DNA from 2 places in the Citrobacter freundii complex sp. 2025EL-00176 genome. Region 2 is predicted to be linked to the other one. Evidence: predicted binding sites of a transcription regulator. Region 2 holds the regulator's gene; the other holds the start of a gene.
The links. The regulator PurR, encoded in region 2, represses purine synthesis genes. The targets are predictions, from matches to a motif close to CANGCAAACGTTTGCNTG.
Positions count from the first base shown of each region.

Region 1: purT (formate-dependent phosphoribosylglycinamide formyltransferase) is a predicted target of PurR. The motif match lies at 1,038-1,055, and genes of this name have one in related genera.

Region 1 covers NZ_JBRYHT010000001.1:1,293,923-1,298,701, reverse strand. Annotated here, with positions in the region: gene purT (formate-dependent phosphoribosylglycinamide formyltransferase) at 1-1,003, opposite strand, end outside; gene yebG (DNA damage-inducible protein YebG) at 1,136-1,426, shown strand; gene yebF (protein YebF) at 1,548-1,901, shown strand; gene ACVXHP_RS06360 (tellurite resistance TerB family protein) at 1,996-2,655, shown strand; gene ptrB (oligopeptidase B) at 2,742-4,779, shown strand, end outside.
Region 2 covers NZ_JBRYHT010000001.1:770,701-775,479, reverse strand. Annotated here, with positions in the region: gene ACVXHP_RS03815 (C40 family peptidase) at 1-388, shown strand, start outside; gene sodB (superoxide dismutase [Fe]) at 516-1,097, shown strand; gene ACVXHP_RS03805 (MFS transporter) at 1,137-2,306, opposite strand; gene cydH (cytochrome bd-I accessory subunit CydH) at 2,482-2,571, opposite strand; gene purR (HTH-type transcriptional repressor PurR) at 2,869-3,894, shown strand; gene punR (DNA-binding transcriptional activator PunR) at 3,891-4,779, opposite strand, start outside.

The DNA.
Region 1 (4,779 bases), 520 kb from region 2:
CATTCTGGCTGGTAAGTTGCGGCAGAATAACGGCGGAAGCAGAAGGTCCGTACTGACGGATTGCGCCAACGGGCAGACCGAGAAATGCGCGTACGTGCAGGGCAAATTCGGACAGGTCCTGCGATATTAAGGTCACCATCCCGGTATCGTGCGGGCGAGGGGAGACTTCGCTAAAAATCACCTCATCACCGCAGACAAACAGCTCTACGCCAAACAGACCGTAGCCACCTAACGCCAGCACGACTTTACGGGCAATATCCTGCGCGCGCGCCAGTGCCAGGTCGCTCATCTGCTGAGGCTGCCAGGATTCACGATAATCGCCATCTTCCTGACGATGCCCCACCGGCGCACAAAAGTGCACGCCATCAACGGCGCTAACGGTAAGCAGGGTAATTTCAAAATCAAAATCTACTACGCCTTCGACGATAACGCGCCCGGCGCCAGCCCGGCCTCCCTGTTGAGCGTAGTTCCAGGCCTCGGTGAGCCGATCGGCTGAACGAATAAAGCTTTGCCCCTTGCCAGAGGAACTCATTACCGGCTTCACGATGCAAGGAAAACCAATTTCGGCGACGGCCTCGCGAAAGCGAGTTTCACTGTCTGCAAAGCGGAAAGAAGAGGTCGGTAAAGACAGTTCCTCTGCGGCGAGGCGACGGATCCCTTCGCGGTTCATGGTCAGTTGGGTCGCTCGTGCGCACGGTACAACGTGTTGCCCTTCCTGTTCCAGTTTTACCAGCATATCCGTGGCAATCGCCTCTATTTCCGGCACGATATAATGTGGTTTTTCACGCTCAACAACCTGGCGTAATGCTTCGCCATCCAGCATGTTGATGACGTATGAACGATGGGCAACGTGCATGGCTGGCGCGTCGGGGTAACGATCCACGGCAATGACTTCCACACCCAGGCGTTGGCATTCGATCGCCACCTCTTTACCCAGTTCACCTGAACCTAATAGCATCACTCGCGTTGCTGCGGGACGCAGCGCTGTGCCTAATAACGTCATAAATTAATCCCCTGTTTTATCTGGGCGCAGTATATACGAAAACGTTTGCGTCTGTCTTTATTGCCAGGTTGATTTCAGGGCTTAAAAAGAATATACTGTACATAAATACAGGTAATTTAAGAGGCTGCAAAAATGGCGGTTGAAGTTAAATACGTAGTCATTCGGGAAGGTGAGGAAAAAATGTCGTTTACCAGCAAAAAGGAAGCCGATGCGTATGACAAAATGCTTGATACAGCGGATTTGCTCGACACATGGCTGGAGCAATCACCGGTAGCGCTTGAAGACGAACAGCGTGAAGCGCTTTCCCTGTGGCTGGCTGAGCAAAAAGATGTACTGAGCGCCATCCTGAAAAACGGCAAGCTGCCGTCTCCGCAGGCGGTTGAAAATGACGCACACGCTGAGGATGATACCCAGGCAGCCTGAAACGACTTGCGCTCCTGACGTTTTGTACCATGCTTTTTCCTGAATCATTGTGCAATCCCTGACGTCCTTTCGCGTTGCTGCATGTAACTGGAAGGACGAAGGGGAGATAAAGGAGAAAAAAATGTATAAAAAAAGAGCGTTGTTAAGTCTGCTGTTGTTATCTGCCAGCGTATCTGTATTTGCGGCAAATATGGAAAGCAAAAATGTTCAGTTCCCCAAGTGCGAAGGGCTGGATGCTGATGGTATTGCGGCGAGCGTAAAACGTGACTATCAGCAAAATCGCATCGCGCGCTGGGCTGACGATCAAAAGCATGTTGGGCAAGCCGATCCTGTCGCCTGGGTTAATACCCCCGATATTACGGGCAAAGATGGCAAGTGGTCGGTCCCGCTGACGGTCCGTGGGAAAAGCGCGGATATTCACTATCAGGTAAAAGTCGACTGCAAAGCCGGAACGGCGGAGTATCAACCGCAGTAATGAGCGTATTTGCACATCTTTTGATGACCTGAACACTTCCTGACATCCCCTCGGGTACGCTTTGACAATTATTCGTCTGTACTTGAGGGGCAAAATGGCTAACTGGCTGAACCAACTACAATCTCTTCTTGGGCAAAAAGGATCCTCCGCATCATCTTCTGGCGAGCAAGGGCTGAGTAAACTTCTGGTCCCTGGCGCGTTAGGCGGTCTGGCGGGATTACTGGTTGCCAACAAATCCTCACGTAAGTTACTGAGTAAATACGGTACCAGCGCACTGTTGATGGGCGGTGGTGCAGTTGCCGGAACCGTGTTATGGAACAAATACAAAGATAAAGTTCGCGCTGCGCATCAGGGTGAGCCGCAGTTTGGCGCACAAAGCACGCCGCTGGATGAGCGAACTGAACGCCTGATCCTGGCGCTGGTTTTTGCGGCGAAAAGTGATGGGCATATTGATGCCAAAGAGCGTACCGCCATTGAGCAGCAGCTTCGTGAAGCGGGTGTTGAAGAGCAAGGCCGCGTTCTGATTGAGCGGGCTATTGAACAACCGCTGGATCCTCAGCGACTGGCGCAAGGGATCCGCAACGAAGAAGAGGCGCTGGAAATATACTTCCTGAGCTGCGCGGCAATTGATATCGACCATTTTATGGAGCGCAGCTATCTGAATGCGCTGGGTGACGCGTTGAAGATCCCACAGGATGTTCGTGACGGCATTGAACAGGATCTGAAGGCACAAAAACAGGCGTTACCGGGTTAATTACTTATCGCTAAGAAGCATGTTTCGCTTGCATCATCGCTGTCTTTTGCCACCCTTATAGGATGTTTAAGCAAAAGAACAATGACATGCTACCAAAAGCTTCTCGTATTCCCCACGCCATGACGCAGCATGGCGATACACGTGTTGATAATTATTACTGGCTGCGAGACGACACCCGCTCGCAGCCGGACGTACTTGATTACCTGCAACAGGAAAATGCGTATGGCCATCAGGTTATGGCTTCGCAGCAGGCTTTGCAGGATCGTGTCCTGAAAGAAATTATCGACCGTATTCCCCCACAGGATGCGTCCGCTCCCTATGTGAAAAATGGTTATCGTTACCGGCATATTTATGAACCGGGATGCGAATATGCCATTTATCAGCGCCAGTCGGTTCTCAGCGAAGAGTGGGATGAATGGAATACTTTGCTGGACGGCAACCAGCGCGCAGCCCACAGTGAATTTTATACGCTGGGAGGGCTGGCGATATCCCCCGATAACAGTATTATGGCGCTGGCCGAAGATTACCTCTCTCGTCGGCAATATGGCGTGCGCTTTCGCAATCTGGAAAGCGGCAACTGGTATCCGGAAGTACTGGATAACGTTGAAGCGGATCTGGTCTGGGCGAATGATTCACAAACCTTTTATTATGTTCGCAAACACGCCACGACGTTACTGCCGTACCAGGTCTGGCGACATACCGTCGGCTCTCCCTCGTCACTGGATGAATTGGTGTATGAAGAAGCTGATGACATGTTTTATGTCAGTCTGCATAAAACCACCTCATTACATTATGTTGTGATCCATATTGCCAGCGCGACGACCAGTGAGGTTTTGCTGCTGGATGCAGAACTGGCCGACGCCGAACCGTTGCTTTTTTTAGCGCGGCGTAAAGACCACGAGTACAGCCTCGATCACTATCAGCACAAGTTTTATCTGCGCTCTAATCGTGAAGGTAAAAACTTTGGTTTGTACCGCACGCGCGTACGCAATGAACAGGCGTGGGAGGTGCTGATCCCGCCGCGCGAAAACGTCATGCTGGAGGGGTTTACCCTGTTTACCGATTGGCTGGTGGTGGAAGAACGCCAGCAGGGTTTAACCAGTCTGCGACAGATCAATCGCAAAACGCGCGAAGTCATTGGTATCGCCTTTGACGATCCGGCGTATGTGACCTGGCTTGCCTATAACCCGGAACCGGAGACATCGCGCCTGCGCTATGGTTATTCCTCCATGACCACGCCAGACACGTTGTTTGAACTGGATATGGACACCGGGGAACGTCGCGTGCTTAAGCAGACGGAGGTCCCCGGATTTGATGCGGCGAATTACCGCAGCGAACATGTCTGGATCACCGCGCGCGATGGTACCGAGGTTCCGGTCTCACTGGTTTATCATCAAAAGTATTTCCTGAAAGGGAAAAATCCACTACTGGTTTACGGCTATGGCTCGTATGGCGCCAGCATGGATGCCGATTTCAGTAGCAGCCGTTTAAGCTTATTGGATCGCGGCTTTGTTTATGCCATTGCCCATGTGCGTGGCGGCGGCGAGTTGGGTCAACAATGGTACGAAGACGGTAAGTTTCTGCACAAGAAAAATACCTTCAATGATTACCTCGACGTTTGCGATGCGTTGCTAAAAATGGGTTATGGTGCGCCATCGTTATGCTACGGCATGGGGGGCAGTGCCGGAGGAATGTTAATGGGCGTCGCCATTAATGAACGCCCGGACTTGTTTCACGGCGTGATCGCCCAGGTGCCGTTTGTCGATGTGGTGACCACGATGCTGGATGAGTCAATTCCCCTGACGACCGGGGAGTTTGAAGAGTGGGGTAATCCGCAGGACGAAGAGTATTACACCTACATGAAAAGCTACAGCCCGTATGACAATGTGACAGCACAGGCTTATCCGCATCTGCTGGTTACGACGGGATTACACGACTCCCAGGTGCAATACTGGGAACCGGCAAAGTGGGTGGCGAAATTGCGTGAGCTAAAAACGGACGATCGGTTGCTGTTACTGTGCACGGATATGGATTCCGGGCATGGCGGTAAATCCGGGCGTTTTAAATCTTACGAAGGCGTGGCCCTTGAATACGCGTTTTTGATTGGGCTGGCACAGGGAACGC
Region 2 (4,779 bases):
CGCGATGTCCACCCTGATGAACCAAATCGGCAAACCTTACCGTTGGGGCGGATCTTCGCCAAGAACCGGCTTTGATTGCAGCGGTCTGGTCTATTACGCCTATAAAGATCTGGTTAAATTCCGCATTCCGCGTACGGCGAATGAAATGTACCACCTGCGCGACGCCGCGCCGATTGAACGTGGCGAGCTGAAAAACGGTGATTTGGTCTTCTTCCGCACGCAAGGTCGCGGCACAGCCGATCACGTTGGTGTTTACGTTGGTAACGGTAAATTTATTCAGTCACCACGCAGCGGTCAGGAAATTCAAATCACGTCTCTGAGCGAAGATTACTGGCAGCGCCACTATGTGGGCGCTCGCCGGGTAATGACACCGAAAACAATTCGCTAAAAACTTACCCTACAGAACATGCTGTAGGGTAAGTTCTTCTTTTGCATAACCTTTCAATTTGCTACCCTATCCTTACTCACAATGAGGCTATTGTGTGTACTCAATATAAATAATAAGGAGAGAAGCAATGTCGTTTGAATTACCTGCATTACCGTATGCCAAAGATGCTCTGGCACCGCACATTTCTGCCGAAACGCTGGAATACCACTATGGCAAACACCATCAAACCTACGTGACCAACCTGAACAACCTGATCAAAGGCACGGCGTTTGAAGGCAAATCACTGGAAGAGATCGTTCGTAGCTCTGAAGGCGGTGTATTCAATAATGCTGCACAGGTGTGGAACCACACGTTCTACTGGAACTGCCTGGCGCCGAACGCAGGTGGCGAACCGACCGGTAAACTGGCCGATGCAATTGCCGCCTCCTTTGGCAGCTTTGCGGATTTCAAAGCGCAATTCACCGATGCAGCTATTAAAAACTTCGGTTCTGGCTGGACCTGGCTGGTTAAAGGAACGGATGGCAAACTGGCTATCGTTTCCACTTCCAACGCTGGTACTCCGCTGACGACCGACGCGACGCCGCTGATGACCGTTGACGTATGGGAACACGCCTACTACATCGATTATCGCAATGCCCGTCCTGGCTACCTGGAGCACTTCTGGGCGCTGGTGAACTGGGAATTTGTTGCGCAGAACTTCGCAGCATAAAATGATAACGCAGAAGGGATCCCCTTCTGCGTTTTAGTCTTAGCTTGAGGCCGTGCAGACTTCTTCAGGTTGTCTTCTTGCCGAGATAAAGACCAGCAGTAACGCAAGCCCCGCCACAATCGCTCCCATCACCGGCACAAAACTGTAGCCCAGACCACCGGAAATCACCGCCCCACCGGCTGCCGCACCTAACGCATTCCCCAGATTAAACGCGCCAATGTTGACTGACGATGATAACCCTGGCGCTTCGCTGGCAACGCGCATCACCCGCATCTGCAACGGCGGAACCACCGCAAACGTCGCCGCGCCCCAGACGACCATACTCACCGCCGCCCCCAGCTCATTACGCGCGAGGAAAGGAATGGCCAGCATTATAACCATCAACAACAGCAAGAAGCCTTTAAGCGTACCGTTGACAGAACGATCCGCCAGTTTGCCGCCAAGATAGTTTCCGATCGAGAATCCGGCGCCAATTAATACCAGCATTCCGGTCACAAACGCCGGTGTGGCGTGGGTAATGCTGTGCAGCACTGGCGAGATGTAAGTATAAAGCGTGAACATCGCGCCGGCACCCAGCACGGTGGTCAGCAGAGCCGACAGCACCTGTGGGCGCATAAGTACCGCCAGCTCGCTACGGACATCAGGGCGCGCTCCTGCTCCACCTTTCGGTAATGAGAAGAACAGGCTAACCATAGAGATGACGCCCAGACCCGCCGTCGCCATAAATGACATCCGCCAGCCGATAGTCTCACCAAGCCACGTCGCCGCAGGAACGCCGCCAATATTGGCAATCGTTAACCCCATAAACATGGTTGCCACAGCGCTGGCTTGCTTATGTTTAGGTACGACGCTTGCGGCAACAACAGAACCGAGACCAAAAAATGCCCCGTGGTTAAGACTGGTCAAAATACGCGACAGCATCAGCGTGGTGTAATCCGGTGAGATAGCTGAAAGCACGTTGCCCAACGTGAAAATCGCCATCAGGAATATCAACGCATTACGTCGCGCGCGATGGGAAAGCAGCAGTGTCATCAACGGAGCCCCCACCATCACGCCAACGGCATACGCGCTGATCAGCATCCCGGCGGCAGGAATCGAGACATCCACCCCTTTGGCAATCACGGGCAATAATCCCATTGGCGAAAATTCGGTGGTGCCAATGCCAAACGCACCGATCGCCAGTGCCAGTAAGGGATAATTGATTTTCATATATCGACTCCGTAACGTCGAGCCGTGGCGCGACATAAAATAAGAGTCAAAAGCATGACATTGATCGCAAAATTAATAAAGTTAACAAAATTGCAAAAGACTTTTGCTTATTCGCAAACAATAGAGGGGAAACAGATGCGGAAAGGATGAGGGAGAGCTAACTCCCTCGGGGAAATCAATGCAGCGCTGCGGTGAGGCCACCCGCGACGATCAAACCCAGAACAATAATGGTAGTCACTAACGAAAATTTCAGATCGGTGCTCATCAAGTTTTCTCCTTTTTATTCCCACACAAAAAGTGATATTGCGCATTTTTACACACTTGAAAGCAAAAATCTCTCACGATTTATATTGATAACTGCTTTTAACTCTTCCCCTTTTCGTTAAGATCAGACAAAATTCCACGCTTACTTGATTAGCGTACCGGCCATTGACCCCTTCCTGACGTTCCGTGTCGTTTTCCCGGCGTGCCGCAACCCCTACGTTGCGTTAAGGGTGTGTGAAGGCAAACGTTTACCTGGAGTATTCTCAGGAGCTTAGGATATGGTCTGGAGTGAGATGTAATGGCAACAATTAAAGATGTAGCGAAGCGAGCAAACGTTTCCACTACAACCGTATCACACGTAATTAACAAGACGCGCTTTGTCGCGGAAGAAACGCGTAATGCGGTTTGGGCTGCGATCAAAGAGCTGCACTATTCTCCAAGCGCAGTTGCGCGCAGCCTGAAGGTGAATCACACCAAGTCTATCGGCTTGCTGGCGACCAGCAGTGAAGCGGCCTATTTCGCCGAAATTATCGAAGCCGTTGAGAAAAACTGTTTCCAGAAAGGCTATACCCTGATTCTGGGCAACGCATGGAACAGCCTTGAAAAACAGCAGGCCTATCTGTCAATGATGGCGCAAAAGCGTGTTGATGGTCTGTTGGTGATGTGTTCTGAGTATCCGGAATCACTGCTTTCGATGCTCGAAGAGTATCGCCATATTCCGATGGTTGTGATGGATTGGGGCGAAGCTAAAGCTGATTTTACCGATACGGTCATTGATAACGCTTTCGAGGGCGGTTACATGGCGGGTCGGTATCTGATAGAACGCGGCCATCGCGAGATTGGCGCGATCCCGGGCCCGATGGAACGGAATACCGGGGCCGGTCGTCTGGCTGGCTTTATGAAAGCGATGGAAGAAGCGCTGATTAAGGTTCCCGACAACTGGATTGTACAGGGCGATTTTGAACCTGAGTCCGGTTATCGCGCCATGCAGCAAATTCTTTCACAGTCGCATCGTCCGACCGCCGTGTTCTGCGGTGGCGATATCATGGCGATGGGCGCGCTGTGCGCTGCTGACGAGATGGGACTGCGCGTACCGCAGGATGTCTCGCTCATCGGTTATGATAACGTGCGCAACGCCCGCTTCTTCACGCCAGCGCTGACGACCATTCACCAACCTAAGGATTCACTGGGTGAAACGGCCTTCAACATGCTGTTAGACCGCATCGTGAATAAACGCGAAGAGTCGCAGTCGATCGAGGTTCATCCGCGTCTGGTAGAGCGCCGCTCCGTTGCTGACGGTCCATTCCGCGATTATCGTCGTTAAGCCTGCTGTGCGGGGGCCTCATCTGGCTCCCGCAACCATTCTTTATTCAGCGTTTCGCTATCCCCTAAATAATCCAGCAACCAGCTCAGTGCGGGCGAGGTGTCGTTCTGCTGCCATGTCAGACAACACGCGGCATCAGGAAAGGGATTCTCCAACTGCAACGAGACCCATTTACCGCTATCAATCCACGGTTTGGCAAAATGTGTTGGTACCATGCCCACACACAATCCCGCAGACAAGCAGGTCGCTGAAGATTCCCAGTCAGGAACCACAACGCGCTTTTGGTTATCCAGTAACCAGGTAATACGTTTCGGCAATGTACGCGAGGTATCTTCGCGCACCAGCGACGGCCAGTTGCGCAACGTATCATCGCTTAGCGGCCCCGACATTGACGCCAGCGGATGATGGCTGGCCACCACGCAGCTCCAGCTCAGCATGCCCATGTCGCGGAAGGTATAGCGCCCCCCTACCGGAATGGCCTGCGTGGCGCCAATAGCCAGCTCTACGCGCCCATCTGAAAGCGCGTCCCAGACGCCATTAAACACTTCCTGAAAAACCAGCAGTTCGACATCATCAAAGTGACGATAGAAATCCACAATCATCTGCCGGGTACGTTCGGGGCGAACAATGTTATCTACCGCGATCGCCAGTTGTCCTCGCCAGCCGTTGGCGATTTGTTGACATTGCTGACGAGTGATCTGCATTTTTTTGATAACAGAGCGCCCTTCCTTTAAAAACCACGCGCCAGCAGGCGTTAATTCCACATCGCGATGACGTCGCTCAAAAAGCGGTACAGCCAGCCACTCCTCCAGTTGGCGCACGGTGTAGCTTACCGCCGAAGGTACGCGGTGTAGCTCCTGTGCGGCTGAACTAAAACTGCCGTTA